Regions from separate parts of the Pseudomonas sp. Stari2 genome, predicted to be linked through region 2. Evidence: riboswitches for the same ligand, from Rfam matches in the RefSeq annotation. Region 2 holds a riboswitch; each other region holds the start of a gene.

Region 1 (5,555 bases), 1.1 Mb from region 2:
CGTGCAGGAATGTAGTTGAGGACGTCGTCGATCTTTGCCGCGGCCCAGCCGAAACGCTCGAAACGTTCGTTGCGGTAACCCCACATCGCGTCGAGGGTGTTGCTCAGGCGATAGAGCACCACGCCCGGCGCACCAGCCACGACAAACCAGAAGATCGCGGCGAACACCGCATCGCTGCCGTTCTCCAGCACCGATTCGGTGGCAGCGCGGGCGACGGCGGTACTGTCCAGTTCACTGGTCTGGCGGCTGACCAGGTAACCCACTCGCTTGCGCGCCTCCTCCAGATCATCGCTGCGCAGGGCCTTGGCGACCGGCTCGACGTGCTCACCCAGGCTGCGCATGCCGAGGGCACAATACAGCGCAAGAATCTCGACGATCCAGCCCACATACGGCGCCCAGGAAAACGCGGTGGCCAGCAGGGTCAGCGGCAACACCGCGATCACCCACGCGGTGACACCATGGCTGCGCCAGCCGCGCCCTCCGGTATTGAAACGTTGCTCGATGCGCCCGGCAAAATTGCCGAACGCCACCAGCGGATGCCAGCGTTTCGGTTCACCCAGCAGCGCGTCCAGCGCAATTGCGGCGACACTCAGCAACGCCACACTCATTGACTCACTCCCCAGAAATTTTCATACAGCAGCTCGTTGAGCGGACGCGCCTGCGCCCACCCTTCGAGTACCAGCATCGGCGCCGGATAGAATTCCTTGACCGGCCCCAGGCAAAGCACCGCCAGCGGCTTGGCCCCGGCCGGCAGTTTCAGCAGATCGGCCAGTGCCTGCGGCTCGAACAGCGACACCCAGCCCATGCCCAGGCCTTCGGCGCGCGCGGCCAGCCACAGGTTCTGGATCGCGCAGGACAATGAGGCCATGTCCATTTCCGGCAGCGTGCGACGGCCGAAAATGTATCGTTCGCGATCGTCCATCAACGCCGCGACCAACACTTCCGCGCAGTCGTTGATGCCTTCGACCTTGAGCTTCATGAACTCGTCGCTGCGCTCGCCGAGGGCTTCGGCGGTGCGCACGCGTTCTTCTTCAACAAGGTTCTGGATCTGGCCACGCAAGGCGCGGTCGCTGATACGGATGAAGCGCCACGGCTGCATCAGGCCGACGCTCGGTGCCTGATGTGCAGCCTCAAGCAATCGGCGCAACAGTTCCGGCTCGAGCGTGCCACCGCTGAAGTGGCGCATGTCGCGGCGTTCGGCGATGGCGCGGTAGACCGCTTCGCGCTCGGTTTCAGTGAAGGCGTTGTCGGTCATGGCACCAACAGTGCGGCAATCGCCGACGGATTCGACGGGAAGTAAAAATGCACGTACGAAGCGGTCATCCGACCTTCCCGATACACCGCTTCTGCGCCGCGCCCGCCATTGGGGCTGTGGCCACGGGCGATGGGTGCCAGTTCGGTGGTGGTAAGGGAATGGTGATAAGTGTGGCCGCGCAACTGGCCTTCCGGCATGTCGACCTCTTGCAAGGCCAGCGCGGCCAGACGTTTCTGCATCACGGCATCGCCACTCAGCAGGCCGACCAAATCAGCGCGGGTGCCTTCGACATCGGTCAACGAATCCAGCAGATAGAGCATGCCGCCACATTCGGCGAGTAACGGTTTTCCGGCGGCGTGATGCGCGCGGATCGCACGGAGCATGTCGGTGTTCTGCGACAAGGCAACGTGATGCAATTCCGGATAACCGCCGGGCAAGTACAAACTGTCAGCGTCAGGCAATTGCGTATCGCGGATCGGCGAGAAGAAACTCAGCTCCGCGCCCATCGCCCGCAACAAATCGAGACTGGCGCCGTAGGTAAAGGCGAAAGCTTCATCGCGGGCGACGGCGATTCGCACGCCTTCGAGCAGCCTTTCGGTCCTGCCGATTTCAGGCGCGGCGAATTCCACGGCCGGTGGCAGCGCTACCTCGCAAGTGCCAGCCAGCGCTTCGGCGGCGGCGTCGAGGCGCACGTCGAGGTCATTGAGTTCGCTGGCCTGCACCAGACCGAGGTGGCGACTTGGCAGTTCGATCCCGGTTTCCCGGGACAACGCGCCATACCAGCGTAGGCCTTCAGTCAGACTGCCTTCGAGCAACTGCGCGTGACGCACTGTGCCAACGCGGTTGGCCAGCACGCCGGCGAACGGCAAGTCCGGCTGATAGCGCGCCAGGCCCAGCGCCAAGGCGCCGAAGGTCTGGGCCATGGCCGTGCCGTCGATCACGCCGAGTACCGGCACGCCAAAATGCCGCGCCAGATCGGCGCTCGACGGCGTGCCATCGAACAAGCCCATCACGCCTTCGATCAAGATCAGATCCGCTTCAGCGGCGGCTTCCCACAGCAGACGACGACTTTCCTGCTCGCCGACCATCCACATGTCCAATTGATAGACCGGCGCACCGCTGGCGCGCTCGAGGATCATCGGGTCAAGAAAGTCCGGGCCGCACTTGAACACGCGAACCTTGCGCCCCTGATTGCGGTGCAGACGCGCCAACGCGGCGGTGACGGTGGTCTTGCCCTGGCCGGAGGCCGGCGCGGCGATCAGTACCGCCGGGCAGTGACGTGGTTGATTCAAAGTTCGACGCCTTTCTGCGCTTTGATACCGGCCTGGAAGGCGTGCTTGATCATGCCCATTTCGGTGACGGTGTCGCCCATCTCGATCATTTCCGGCTTGGCGGCGCGACCGGTGACGATAACGTGCTGCATCGGCGGACGGGCCTGCAGATCGCTGAGCACCTGATCGAGGTCGAGGTAACCGTGCTTGAGGGCTATGTTCAGTTCATCGAGCACCACCAGACCGATTGACGGATCACGCAGCAGCTCGCGGGAGACTTCCCATGCCGCTTCGGCGGCGGCGATGTCGCGCTGGCGATCCTGGGTTTCCCAGGTAAAGCCTTCGCCCATCACATGAAAACGAACCTGCTCGGGGAAGCGGCGGAAGAACAGCTCTTCACCCGTGCTGTTGCGTCCCTTGATGAACTGCACCACGCCGCACTGCATGCCGTGGCCCATGGCGCGGGCGAGCATGCCGAACGCCGAGCTGCTTTTGCCTTTGCCGTTGCCGGTGAGCACCAGCACCAGGCCGCATTCGTCGGGCGAGTTGGCGATGCGCTCGTCGATCACGGCTTTTTTGCGCTGCATGCGCGCCAGGTGGCGCTCGTCGCGTTCAGGGGAATCAGTCATGGGGGAGCTCTCCGTTGAGGCTGGATAACGGCGGGCAGGCACAAGAATAGACGGCAACAAGCCTGGCATCGCCCACCGTGACGCCGCTGGATGGATCAGGCCGGTCTCCGGGCTCATGAGCGGCTTGCACCAGGCTGCGCGCCTTCCCGCTTTGAGCAGTGGCATCCGACGCAGCTTTCACTCATTTACCGTTGCGGGGGCAGCGCCGGGATCGTGATGGCTCTTCGCGTGAAGACCCTCCTCACCGGCTTCCCTGTTTCACTCTGTCGACAGCGGTCACAGAGCACCTGAAACAAGCCGCGAAGGTTAGAGGGTTGGGGGTGGAGCGTCAAATGAAGAGGCTCCCTGAAAGCGAATAACTGCCGTCGATCAATTATCTGACGCCAATCTTGTGCCACACTGTCAGCAGTGATATCAAAGAGCCATGCTTTTTGACTGCAGAGAGCACATCACAATAACAAGGGAGAGCACCATGCAAGGCATGATCATCAGCAATCCGCGGCTGGAATTCCTGCGCCCGGTGCTGGAACGCTGGTTTGACTGTATCGACCGCTACAACGCCGTGCGCGGCGACAATGACGCGCCTTACTGGCATGACGAAAAAGCCAACCTCGGCCTGCTGTCAGCCGCCGCCTGGATGGCCGAATTGGTGACCCTGCGTGACACCGCCACCCGCAAGCAGAACGAGGAAGGCGAACGCAATGCCCGCGCCGACCTGTTCCTGGCAGGCGCCGAAGATCGCGCCTACATTCAGGCGACCCAGCGCTGGCCGCGCGTCAACAGCCTGAATCTGACTCAGGCCCTGGCCGATATCACCGCCGACGCCAAGCGCATCAGCTACGCCAGCGATCTCAAACTCGGCTGCCTGTTCGTCGCCCCACAGAAAGCCCAGCACAGCGCCAGCCCGGAAGAACTGCAGGACATGGTCGACGACCTGCAAAAGGAGCACACCTGCGCCGTCGCCTGGTACTTTCCCTACGCCTACCGCAAATTGCGCAGCGAAGCCGGCAACTATCACCCCGGCATTGCCGTGCTTTTCAAGGAAGCCCGCGGCTGAGGGTTGAACCATCGGGCTTGTGCGCTTCTCTATGACTAAGAATGCATTCATAGGGAAGATCAGTAATGCGCAAGCCCCACCTCGTTTTCGTCATCGCACTCGCCGGAGGGCTCACCGCCTGTGGTGAATCCTCCAGCCTGCAAGTCTCGGACGGCACCGGCCCGTCCCCCAAACTGCCCGAACCGAACAAGACCCTGATCCCGACTGTGAACATCGCCCCGGCGATCGGCTGGCCGGCCGGCGCGAAACCGACGCCAGCGGCAGGCACTCAGGTAGCGGCGTTTGCCGAGAATCTCGATCACCCGCGCTGGCTCTACGTGCTGCCCAACGGCGATGTGCTGGTGGCGGAAACCAATGCACCGCCGAAACCGGACGATGGCAAAGGCATACGCGGCTGGGTGATGAAAAAAGTCATGGGCCGCGCCGGTGCCGGCGTACCGAGCCCGAACCGCATCACCCTGCTGCGTGATGCCGATCATGATGGCGTGGCCGAGACCCGCACGGTGTTCCTGCAGAACCTTAACTCGCCGTTCGGCATGACTCTGGTCGGCAACGATCTGTACGTGGCCGACACCGATCGCCTGTTGCGCTTCAACTACGAGCCCGGCGCGACCGAAATCAAGAGCCAGCCGATCAAGGTCGTGGATCTGCCGGGCGGCCCGCTCAACCATCACTGGACCAAGAACGTCATCGCCAGCAAGGACGGCAGCAAGCTGTACGTCACGGTCGGCTCGAACAGCAACGTCGGCGAAAACGGCCTGGATCAGGAAGAAGGGCGCGCAGCGATCTGGGAAGTGGACCGGGCGACCGGCAATCACCGAATCTTCGCTTCGGGCATCCGCAACCCCAACGGCCTGGCCTGGGAGCCGAAAAGCGGCGCGCTATGGACGGCGGTAAACGAGCGGGACGAGATCGGCAGCGATCTGGTGCCGGACTACATCACCTCGGTCAAGGATGGCGGCTTCTATGGATGGCCGTTCAGCTATTACGGCCAGCATGTCGATGTCCGCGCCGAGCCACAAAACCTGGATCTGGTGGCCAAGGCCATCGCTCCGGATTACGCCGTTGGGCCGCACACCGCGTCACTGGGCCTGACCTTCGCCGAGGGCGCCACACTGCCGGCCCAATTCAAGGAGGGCGCATTCATCGGCCAGCACGGCTCGTGGAACCGCAAGCCACACAGTGGCTACAAGGTGATCTTCGTGCCGTTCAGCGCCGGTAAGCCGAGCGGCACACCGGTGGATGTACTGACCGGCTTCCTCGACAAGGACGAGAACGCCCTGGGTCGCCCGGTTGGCGTGGTGATTGATCAGCAAGGTGGATTGCTGGTCGCGGACGATGTG
Region 2 (5,555 bases):
GACGGTGATCAATTCCGGATCGCCGGGGCCGGCGCCGATGAAGTAAACGGTCATCGTTGGATCCTGTGAAAGTAGGGCAGGTCGAGGCTTCAAGAGCGCTTCAGATGAAGAACGCTCATGATCGAAAGCGGGGATTATCGGAAATTTACGCTGCGCCGGCCAATGCCAGTGTGGCCTGGGCGTATTTTTGCCGGGATATCAGCAGTTTTGCCGGGGCTTGAATCAGCTGTTCGGCGAGCGCCAATGCAGCGCTTTCCGCCACGCCGTAGCAACCGGTGCGTTCGAAGGCGATCTGTGAATGGTGACTCAGTCGTTGCTGATAACTGGCCAGTTCTTCGCTGCTGAAGTACAGCAACGGCAGCGCCAGTTGAGCCGCCAGTTCCTGCAGGCCGGGTTCGTCGCGTTTCAAGTCGATGCTGGCCAAAGCCTTGACCGCTTCGAGTTCGATGCGATGGGCCTGTAAGGCCTGGTCGAGCAAGGCGCGCAGCGTACTGGCCGGGCAGCCGCGCTGGCAGCCCAGGCCGACCACCAGGGTCGGCGCTGCGCTGTCATCGGTCATGCGTGGTATTGACCATCGCTTTTGCGGCGGAACAACCAGGCGCTGATCAGGCCGAGGGCCAGCCAGAACGCCACGTTGGTCAGCTGCGAAGCGATTTTGAACTGGGCTTCCAGTGCTACCGGAGCAAGCATCGAGTGCACTTCCGGTTGCGGAGCGCCGATCACGTGCGGCACAGCAAGGATCGCTACGCCGAGGATCTTCAGCAGCCAGTTGCCACCGAACGCGATCAACGCCAGGCCGACAGCGGTTGACGCGGCGGTGCCGATCCACCACATCTGGCGCGATGCCAGGTCGGCGGCGGCGGTGCCCGGCAGCTCGGGCGGCAGGCCCAGTGTCGGGGCGAGCACGAAAGTCGCATAACCGGCCAGCCCCCAGAGCAGGCCTTGCGAGGTCTTGGTCGGCGCACGCAGGGTGTACAGACCGGCCAGCATCAGGGCGAAACCCACGGCAACGACCAGATTGCCGCCGGTGGTGGAAACCACGCGCTGCCAGCCGTCTTTCGGCTCCCAGGCTTCGGCATCGTGGGTGTGGGTGGCGGTACCGGAGGCGTGTTCGTGGACTTCGGCCACCGGTTCGGCTTTCTCAAAGGTCTCGGCCTGAAGAATCAGCGGCGATACCCAGAAGCTTTGCAGCAACGTCAGAAGCAGGGCGGCCAGAAGGCCGGTGAAACCTGCGGTCTGCGCAATACGCTTGATCATGTCGTCAGGTCTCAGTGGCACGGGAACGCAGCGCTGTGGCGGGTATCGTGCGCGGCGTTGTGAACCGCTTCGATGTGCGAGAAACCGGCGAAGTAGACCAGGCTGGCACCCAGGATCGACGCGAAGATCGCAGCGGTCAGGCGTTGGCTCAGGGTGGTGGTGCTGGAGATTTTGTCCGTGTTGCTGCCGGTGCTGCTGATGATCGACATGGCGCTTCCCTCTGGTGTGTCAGCGGGTGAACGGTGCGCATGAAAACCCCTGCGAGTCGGGCACGCAGGGGTTCGAACAGCGCCCGCCCACCGCGGGTTTGTTATGTTCAGTGACGCAGGATGCGCACTGTGTGTTGCGGGCCGGTCTCCGGGCTCACGAGGGGTGGCTGTCTGCCGACCTGCACAAGCGTCACCTTCCCATGCCCGTGGGCACAGTGGATCTGACGCTTCGCTCGCTTACCGTTGCGGGGGCAGCACCGGACTGACATGGCTTTAGAGTAAAGCACATGATTCACCGGTTTCCCGTTTCACCCTGTGAAGGGCACCCGTAACAAGTTGTGTAGGAGAGCATGGGTTGGGGAATTTAGTCAATTTTGTGGGCATATCCGTTTTTGTGGGCATATCCGTTGCTGCGGTTATGGCCACTTAGGGTTCCGCCCTTACGGCGGGTCACCTTTTCCAAACGCCGAAAAGGTAACCCAAAAGGCTTCACCCTGACGTACGGCCCCTCGCTGAGGCTCGGGGTTCCTTCGCTCCGGGATCGATCCGGGGGCATCGCCTCCGGTTTGCTTCGCTGCACCTCCTCTCGATGTGTTTGGCTTCGCCAAACGGTCGCTGCGCTCCCACCCCGAATCAATCCCTCCACTCAGCCTGCCGATGGGCCTTGAGATCAAAAGCGGTACTTGAGCTAACGCTCATCGTGGTGAGGGGCTTTTGATCTGGCTTTTGCTCTGGCTCTGGCTTTTGATTTTTTGCCCCTTCGGCAGGCCGAGCGGAGGTGTTCATCAGGGGGTAGGCGCGTAGCGCCGTGCGGCGAAGCCGCATACATCGAGAGGAGGTGCAGCGAAGCAAACCGGAGGCGATGCCCCCTGATGGACACCGTAGCGAGGGAACACTGAGCCTAGGCGAAGTGCCGTACGCCGGGGCAAAAGCCTTTTGGTTCCTTTTTGGCGTTTGAAAAAGGGACTCGCTGTAAGAGCGAAACCGCCAGCGGCAGCACCCGAAGCAACGGATATGCTCTCGTTCCCAAACTCCACGAACCATTGACCCATCCCCACACCCTGCGTAGCCTTGCGCTTTCGAGGTTCTTCGGCCCACGCCGAAGCTAAGAAGGGAACGCGGTCCAAGCCGCGGCTGCCCCCGCAACTGTGAACGGTGCCGTTCGCTGCTACGCCACTGCCAACTCAATCCAGAGCCAGCGGGAAGGCGCAGCGAATACCGGGCCAAGGCCCGAACACCGTCAGCCAGGAGACCTGCCTCGTCACAGATTCTCACTTTCAACCGGGCGGGGTGATCCGGTGGCGAACTCTCCAGGCACGCACACGCGTTGCCGGCCTCGTCCCGTATGCCCGCCACCTTGCCAAAGGGCATCCGATGAAAACACTGGCCAAACTCCCCGTCACCATCGTCACCGGTTTCCTCGGCTCGGGTAAAACCACTTTGCTGCGGCACATGCTCGACAACGCTCAGGGCCGCCGCATCGCGGTGATCGTCAACGAATTTGGCGAGTTGGGCATCGACGGTGAAATCCTCAAGCAGTGCACCATCGGCTGCACTGAAGAAGAAGCCACCGGCCGAGTCTACGAACTGGCTAACGGCTGCCTGTGCTGCACCGTTCAGGAAGAGTTCTTCCCGGTGATGCGCGAGTTGGTAGCCCGTCGCGGCGACCTCGACCACATCCTGATCGAAACCTCGGGCCTGGCCCTGCCGAAACCACTGGTGCAAGCCTTCCAGTGGCCGGAAATCCGCAGCGCCTGCACGGTTGACGCGGTGATCACCGTGGTCGACAGCCCGGCCGTGGCCGCTGGCACCTTCGCCGCGTTCCCGGATCAGGTCGATGCACAGCGCAAACTCGACCCGAACCTGGACCACGAATCGCCCCTGCACGAACTGTTCGCCGATCAACTGGCCAGCGCCGACTTGGTGATTCTCAACAAGGCCGACCAGACCAGCCCTGAAGACCTCGCTCGTGTGCGTCTGGAAGTCGCCGAAGAGCTGCCGCCAGCCGTGAAAATCATCGAAGCCAGCAACGGTCGTCTGCCGCTGGACGTTCTGATCGGACTCGGCGCCGGTTCCGAAGAACACATCGACAGCCGCCACAGCCATCACGATCACCACCACGGTGAAGGCGATGACGATCACGACGACCACGATCACGACGCCTTCGACTCGATCTCCATCGAACTGCCGCAAGCCGATGAAAGCCTGCTGCTCGATGCGCTGACGCAACTGGTGGTTCAGCACGGCATCCTGCGGGTCAAAGGCTTCGCGGCGATCCCGAACAAGCCGATGCGCCTGCTGATTCAAGGCGTGGGCACGCGTTTCGACAAGCACTTCGACCGTCAGTGGGGGGGCGATGAGTCGCGCGTGACGCGTCTGGTGTTGATCGGCCAGGAACTGGACGCGGCCAAGCTCGAAGCGCAACTGCGCGCCGCGCTCAGCGTTTAAGCCATGCACCTGCTCAGGACCCAGCCCGGCGGTTTCGTGTCGGATGACAACATTGCCGACCTTGGACAAACCCCCGCCGAGCTGGTGATCCTGTGCAGCGGCGATTCCAGCCTGGCGCTGCTCGCCGAAGCGGCGCAGCAACTGCCTGACGATTACCCTAGCGTGCGCCTGGCCAATCCGATGCAGGTGCAGAACCATGCGTCGGTCGACCTGTACGTCGACGAAGTGCTGCGTCACGCCAAGGTCATTCTGATTTCACTGCACGGCGGCATCGCTTATTGGCGTTATGGCGTCGAGCGGCTGGTGGAATTGTCCGAGCGTGGCGTGCAGGTGATTCTGGTGCCGGGAGATGATCGGCCCGACCCGGAGCTTAGCGGCTTGAGCACCGTAGGCGCCGAGGATCGTGACCGGCTCTGGCAGTTCCTGCGTCAGGGCGGCATGGGCAATGCGCTGGACTTCTTCCACTGTCTGGCCAATCGCTGGCTGGAGCGGGATTACGTGTGGGGCGAGCCGCAAACGCTGCCGCGCACGGCGATTTACCACCCGAACAAAAACACCGCCGAACTGAGTGACTGGCAAGCCGATTGGCTGCCCGCTCAACCGGCCGCGGCGGTGTTGTTTTACCGCTCGCATTTGCAAGCGGCCAACACGGCGTTTATCGACGTGTTCTGCCAACGGTTGCAGGCTGCCGGACTCAATCCGCTGCCGATTGCCGTGGCCAGTCTGAAAGAGCCCGGCTGCCTGTCGGTGGTCGAGGGCTGGCTGGATGAGGTCGAGGCGGGGGTGATTCTGAACACCACCGGTTTCGCCCAGTCCAGCCCGGAAGCGCCGCATCTGCGGCCGTTCCGTCGCAACATTCCGGTGATTCAGGCGATTTGTGCGCAGGACAACGAGCCCGGATGGCGCGAGAGCGAGCAAGGCCTCGGTCCGCGAGATCTGGCGATGCACATCGCCTTGCCGGAGCTGGACGGCCGGATTATCAGTCGGCCGATCAGCTTCAAGGACCTGGCCTGGCGCAGCGAGCGCAGTCAGTCCGACGTGGTGTGTTATCGGGCGCAGCCTGAGCGCATGGATTTCGTCGCCGAACTGGCGCGGCGCTGGGTCGATCTGGCTCGGGTGCCTAACACTGAAAAGCGGATCGCCCTGATCCTTGCCAATTACCCGACTCGGGATGGACGCATCGGTAACGGCGTCGGCCTTGATACGCCGGCCGCGGCGCTGAATATTCTGCGGGCGTTGCAAGTTGAGGGTTATCCATTGCCGGCCGAACTGCCGGACAGCGGCACCGAGTTGATCCGACAACTGCTCGGCGGGGTCAGCAACGACCTCGACACCCTCGATCAGCGCCCGTGCCAGCAGAGCCTGGCGATGGGCGACTACCTGACGATGTTCAACGCGCTGCCCGAAGCCAATCGCACGGCGGTTCTGGAGCGTTGGGGGGCGCCGCAAAACGATCCGATGTGCCGTGACGGGCGGATGATGATCGCCGGCCTGCGTTTTGGCCTGACCTTCGTCGGTATTCAACCGGCGCGGGGTTATCAGGTCGATCCGAGCGCGGTGTATCACGACCCGGATCTGGTGCCGCCGCACGCGTACCTCGCGTTCTATTTCTGGCTGCGCCAGACCTACGGCGCTCATGGC
Region 3 (5,555 bases), 670 kb from region 2:
CGAACGGCTGGTGACGTAGTCGCGGTCGAACAGGTTTTCCACCAGCAGGCTCAGGCGATGCTGATGGGCACCGTCGAGATAGCGATAAGCGTCGGCATCCACCACGGAGTAATGGCCGTACTCGACCTGCTTCGAGCTGATCACATCGCGGATATAGCGGATCGCACTGCCGGCGCCCCACATCCGGTCAACCGACTCGTAACCGATGCGGGAACGAGCGAAGAAGCTCGGAACATCGTTGAGTGTGACGCCGGCACGCGACTCGGTGAGGTTGCGGGTCATGTCCGCTTGCAGGCTCCATTGCGCGTTGAGCGCCAGTTTTGCGTCCGCCTCGAAACCACGCATCTGTATCCGCCCCTGGCCATTGACCCACTGAATGTCGTCGAGAGTAATCAGGTCATCGATCTTGCGTTTGAACAGGGTGACGCTGGCGCTGAACTCGCGATCGAGCAGCAAGCCTTTGTAGTCGAGGCCGAGTTCGGCGTTGCGACTTTTCTCTGGTTTCAGGTTGCGGTTGCCCAACTCGTCGCCCGGTTCGTTGACGAACAGTTGCTCGGCGTTCGGCAGTTTGTAGGCGGTGCCGTACTGGCCGCGCAGTGCCCAGTGTTCATTGAGGTCATACAACGAAGTGAGCATGCCGATCGTTGCGCTGTCGCCGCCGCTCATGGCTTCGTGACGAATACCGATGCTCGGATGCCAGTCGGGCAGGGCGTCGATCTGCGGGCGCATTTGAGTATAGAGCGCGTGGGCTTCAGCCTTGTCATTGTCGATGATCAGCACATCGTCCTGGCCCTTGAACCATTGGTTGTCCGTGCCGAACACCAGCACATGGCCGCCGGGCAATTCGGCCTTGCCTTCGGCCTGCACACCCCAGTCGGTGAAGCCCCAATAGTCGTTGTGGTTGATGGTTTTTACACCGCCATCGGACGTGTTGTTGATGCGCGTGTAGCGGGTATCCCAGTCGTTGATATGGCCTTTGACGAAGTAGCTCAGGCGTTCGTTGACGTTCTGTTCAAAGGTCGCCGTGGCGATCTGCTGGATACGGTCGTTGGTGGTCTTGTGGTTGTCCACCGGGCGGGCGAAGTCGAGGTTGGCGTCAGCGTACTGGTAGAACAGTTCCAGGCGCGCGTCATCGCCAAAGGACTGAATCGCCTTGCCGCCGAAGGTGGTGACTTCGTAGGCGCGCTTCTTTTCGCTGTCGTTCTTGATGTCGCGATTGCGAAACGGCTGATAGCCGTCCGAGACGTTATGGCTGACGTAGGCCAGCAAGCCCAGGTCGCCGAAACCGTTGGTGAAGATGTTCTCGACCCGCGCATCCTCGGTGGTGCCGCCGAATGTATCCACGCCCATGTTCACTTCGCCGGAGGCTTTGCGACTTTGCGGGCTACGAGTGACGATGTTGATCACGCCGGACACGGCCTGGGTGCCGAACAACAGACTTTGCCCACCCTTGAGCACTTCGATGCGTTCGATGGCGTTGGCCGGCAGGGTGTCCAGATACAGGCCGCCGTACAGGCGATTGTTCAGGCGCACGCCGTCGAGCAGGATCAGCGTGTCATCGTTGCGCCCACCCAGCAGCGAATAGGTGCCGTAGTCGAACGGGCCGTTTTTCGGCGCGACGTACAGGCCGGGAATGAACATCTGCATGACGCGGGTGACATCGGCGCTGGGGCCGGCGCGTTCGATCTGCTCACGGGTGACGACCTCGACCTTGCTGCCGAACTGCGCCATGTCCGCCACCGTGGTGGACTCCACCGACGGCGCGGAAACGATTTGCTGGGTGAGTTCGAGCGGTGCATCATCCGCCAGCAGCAGGGGGCTGAACAGGCAGCCGAACAACAGGGATGGAGCCGGAGTGTTGAAAGGTCGAATCATTGTCTTCTCGAAAGGATCTTCGCAGAAGAGCATGCAGGAGAAGGCATCGCGCACACGCCGACACCGGCCCATGCCCGCCCACCGCAGGAGTTTGCCAAACAGAATTTCAGGCCGGTCTCCGGGCTCGCGCGTATGGACGCTTTCACCTTCCCATGGCCGTCTGGCCACAGTGGTGTATCGAAAGCATCACGCGCCTACCGTTGCGGGGGCAGCACCGGACTTGTTCGAAAAGAACGTACCGGTTTCCCGTTTCACCCCATGCACGGCGGCATGGGACACCTGAAACAGGGCGGCATCTGAACATCCGGATGGGCGCTCGTCAACTTGCCGGATCAAGCCTCGCGCGTATTCTGCTGAACGAAACGCTCGATCAACCACCGCGCCGCCGGCCCCGGTGGCACATCGGTGCGGTAGATCGCGTCGAAGGTGTATTGCCCGCTGGTGTATTCCGGCAGATCCAGTTGCACCAGTCGGCCGGTATCCAGATCTTCCTGGATCATCGGCCGGGGCATGTTGCCCCAGCCGATGCCCTCGCGCAGCAGCATGTGCTTGGCACCCAGGTCCGCCAGGCGCCAGGTGCGGTTGCTCAGCACAGCGAATTCCTTGTCTTTGGTCAGTTGCGAGCGATCCGACAGCACCAGTTGCGTGTGCTCGCGCCCGGCACCCGGAACATTGCCTTCAGCGGTCGCCAACGGGTGATTCGGCGCCGCCACCGGAATCAGCTCGACGCTGCCGATGCCGATTTTTTCGATGCCGTTGATGCCGTCATTCATCGGGCCGCTGACGCCAACCACCGCGCCGCGATTGATTACCAACTCAGTCACGGCGCCGAGCGCTTCAATGTGCAGATGCAGGGCAACAGTGGGGAATTCCTCGCGAAAGGATTTCAGCGCATCCACCACGCGCTCGGCGGGCAACATTACGTCGAGTACGACATGCACTTCGGCTTCCAGCCCCTGCAGCAGGCCTTTGACCTTGGCGCGCAAGCCATGCACGCCGTTGGCGATGGTCCGGGCTTCGGCCAGCACAGTGCGGCCGGCGTCGGTGAGTTGCGGTTTGCGGGTGGTTTCACGATCGAAGAGGGTGACGCCCAGTTGCATTTCGAGATTGGCAATCGAGTAGCTGATGACCGAGGTCGCCCGGTGGAGCTTGCGCGCCGCGGCGGCAAAACTGCCGACTTCGACGACGGTAAGAAAGACCCGCAGTTGATCGAGTGTCGGTGTGCCTGGGTCGGAGATCATGTCGGTGTCCTTGAGTCGCCATGGAGGCCTATATTGGGTGAACAGCTTGCCTATTTTATCGAACGTAACGATCTAAATTAGTCGTCTATTCAGATGAGCTGTCGAGGCGCAACATTTCTTCATCCGGACGGTTCAAGTCGAACCGGACCCCATTGAAGGAAATACTCCCATGGCTACTTCTGCAAACATCGCTCAAGCAACTGCTGTACAGAACGCTTCCGACACCAAACAAGCCTCGGCTGCCTTGATCGGCCGTGTCTTGCTCAGCGTGATTTTCATCCTCTCCGGTTTTTCCAAACTCGCCGCGCCGGCCATGATGATCGGCTACATCGGCTCGGTCGGGCTGCCGCTGCCGCAAGTGGCGCTGGCTTTGGCAATCATCGTCGAAATCGGTGGTGGCCTGGCGCTGATCGCCGGCTACCGCACTCGCACCGTCGCCGCTGTGCTGGCCGCGTTCAGCGTGGTCACCGCACTGGCCTTCCACAATGCGCTGGCTGACCAGAACCAGTTCATCCACTTCTTCAAGAACATCGCCATGGCCGGCGGCCTGTTGCAAGTCGTGGCCTTCGGTGCCGGTCGCTTCAGCCTCGACGCCCGTCGCCGCTGAAAGCCGGGCGCCGCGAGGGACAGGTTCCCTCGCGGCGCTTTGCCGTTTGTTGGCCGCCCTCTGTAACAGCATCGAGTAATCATCGTGACCGTTCAGCAACACCTCCCCGGCTACACTCGCGAACCCGTCACTCACCGCGCCCTTCGCTACCGCACCAGCGGCAGCGGGCACGGCTCGATCGTGCGACGGATGAGCTCTTCGGATCTGGGCCAGTTGATCAAACCCTTCGTGTTCCTCGACCTCTTTGAAGGCGAAGCCTCGTTCATTCACAACATGCCGATGCACCCGGCGGGCGGTTGCGCGAGTATCTCAAGCAGGCGGATGGGGCGCTGCCGGTGTTCAAGTAAGCCCGGTCCCTGTTCAGGCCAGAAAACCCGCGAAGCCATCCCACAGCAGTTTCAGCGCCGTGACCACCAGCAAGCCGTAGCTGGCACGGTACATTCGGCGCTGATCCAGACTTGGATGCAGCCGCCAACCCAGCCAGACCCCGCTGGGTGCGGCGAGCAGGCTGACGAGCAATCACGTATTCATACAAATTCCAGCAACAGTGTTTGTCCAACCTGCCGATTTTTCAGCACCGCCTCAACCCTTAGCATTGTCTCCAACCCGTGAACGAACACGGTCCTCAACGAGACGGTGAACATCATGAACTTCAAGAAAATCGCACTGGTTTTAATGCTTGGCAGCTTTGGCGCGCACGCCTATGCGGACACTGCCGAGGCCAATAACACCCCGGTCGAGACCTACAGTTATGCGACCAAATTGGACATCGCGCACGTCATCTCGATCTCCGAACCTGCCAATGAATGTGCACCGTCGCCGGTTCAGATGACCTACGAAGATTCCTACGGTGAACAACACGTTCTGCAGTATCAAGTGATGGGCAGTGGTTGTTCCAACGGTTGAGCCCGGTGCAGACGATGGAGGGTCGACACTCCATATCTGCCGTACTCACGCCTGTTTTGCTCCAACGACTTCTTCATCCGATGCCAGCAGTTCCGGGATCGACTGCTTCAAAAACTCAACCCACGTCTTGATCTTCGCATCGACGAACTTGCGCGACGGATAGATCGCGAACAGGTTCAACTCCTCCAGCCGGTATTCCGGCAACACCCGCACCAGAGTTCCCGCCCTCAAGCCATCCACGGCTGATGCAATCGGTTGAATGCCTATCCCCATGCCTTTTTTGATCGCGATGGTCATGCCATCGGCGGTGTTGATATGAAACGGCGACAGGGGAATGGTGATGGTTTCCATGCCTTGGGGGCCTTCGAAGGTCCAGTTCTCCACCGGCATCACCGTGTTGACGATCCGCAGGCACTCGTGTTCGCAGAGTTCGCCGGGCGACTTGGGCAGACCGCGTTTTGCCACGTATCCAGGTGAGGCGCAGAGGATGCTGTAGGTGATGCCCAGGCGTTGGGCGACGAAGCCGGAATCGGGCAGGTCGCGGGCCAGCACGATGGACATGTCGAAGCCTTCTTCGAGCAGGTCCGGCACGCGGTTGGTCAGGCTCAGGTCGAACATCACTGTCGGATGAATCTCGCGATAGCGGGCAATCGCGTCGATCACATAGTGGTTGCCGATGGCCGACATGGTGTGAATCTTCAAGCGGCCGACGGGCAGGGTCTGGGCGGTACCGGCTTCTTCGTCTGCTTCGCGCAGGTCATCGAGGATTTTTTCGCAGCGTTCCAGGTAGCGCACACCGGCCTCGGTCAGGGCCAGGCGGCGGGTGGTGCGGTTGATCAGGCGTGTGTGCAGGCGTGCTTCGAGGGCGGAAACGGCTTTGGAGACGTTGGTGGTGTTGGTGTCCAGCAATTCGGCAGCGGCGGTGA

The links. Region 2 has a riboswitch for cobalamin ahead of cobW (cobalamin biosynthesis protein CobW). Riboswitches for the same ligand answer to the same signal wherever they lie in the genome.
Region 1: linked by a shared signal. The riboswitch ahead of cobO (cob(I)yrinic acid a,c-diamide adenosyltransferase) and the one ahead of cobW (cobalamin biosynthesis protein CobW) in region 2 are both predicted to bind cobalamin.
Region 3: linked by a shared signal. The riboswitch ahead of NH234_RS17115 (TonB-dependent receptor plug domain-containing protein) and the one ahead of cobW (cobalamin biosynthesis protein CobW) in region 2 are both predicted to bind cobalamin.

What each region holds. Positions count from the first base shown of each region.
Region 1 covers NZ_CP099760.1:2,069,899-2,075,453, reverse strand. The annotation lists gene cbiB (adenosylcobinamide-phosphate synthase CbiB) at 1-608, opposite strand, end outside; gene bluB (5,6-dimethylbenzimidazole synthase) at 605-1,255, opposite strand; gene NH234_RS09545 (cobyrinate a,c-diamide synthase) at 1,252-2,547, opposite strand; gene cobO (cob(I)yrinic acid a,c-diamide adenosyltransferase) at 2,544-3,155, opposite strand; cobalamin riboswitch at 3,236-3,461, opposite strand; gene NH234_RS09535 (hypothetical protein) at 3,628-4,212, shown strand; gene NH234_RS09530 (sorbosone dehydrogenase family protein) at 4,278-5,555, shown strand, end outside.
Region 2 covers NZ_CP099760.1:3,124,120-3,129,674, forward strand. The annotation lists gene cobM (precorrin-4 C(11)-methyltransferase) at 1-54, opposite strand, end outside; gene NH234_RS14075 (cobalamin biosynthesis protein) at 146-559, opposite strand; gene NH234_RS14080 (CbtA family protein) at 556-1,257, opposite strand; gene NH234_RS14085 (CbtB domain-containing protein) at 1,269-1,466, opposite strand; cobalamin riboswitch at 1,588-1,811, opposite strand; cobalamin riboswitch at 2,532-2,742, shown strand; gene cobW (cobalamin biosynthesis protein CobW) at 2,841-3,914, shown strand; gene cobN (cobaltochelatase subunit CobN) at 3,918-5,555, shown strand, end outside.
Region 3 covers NZ_CP099760.1:3,796,708-3,802,262, reverse strand. The annotation lists gene NH234_RS17115 (TonB-dependent receptor plug domain-containing protein) at 1-1,875, opposite strand, end outside; cobalamin riboswitch at 1,967-2,173, opposite strand; gene NH234_RS17110 (LysR family transcriptional regulator) at 2,208-3,116, opposite strand; gene NH234_RS17105 (DoxX family protein) at 3,286-3,723, shown strand; partial or broken gene NH234_RS17100 (pirin family protein) at 3,808-4,035, shown strand; gene NH234_RS17095 (hypothetical protein) at 4,084-4,242, opposite strand; gene NH234_RS17090 (DUF2790 domain-containing protein) at 4,369-4,629, shown strand; gene NH234_RS17085 (LysR family transcriptional regulator) at 4,675-5,555, opposite strand, start outside.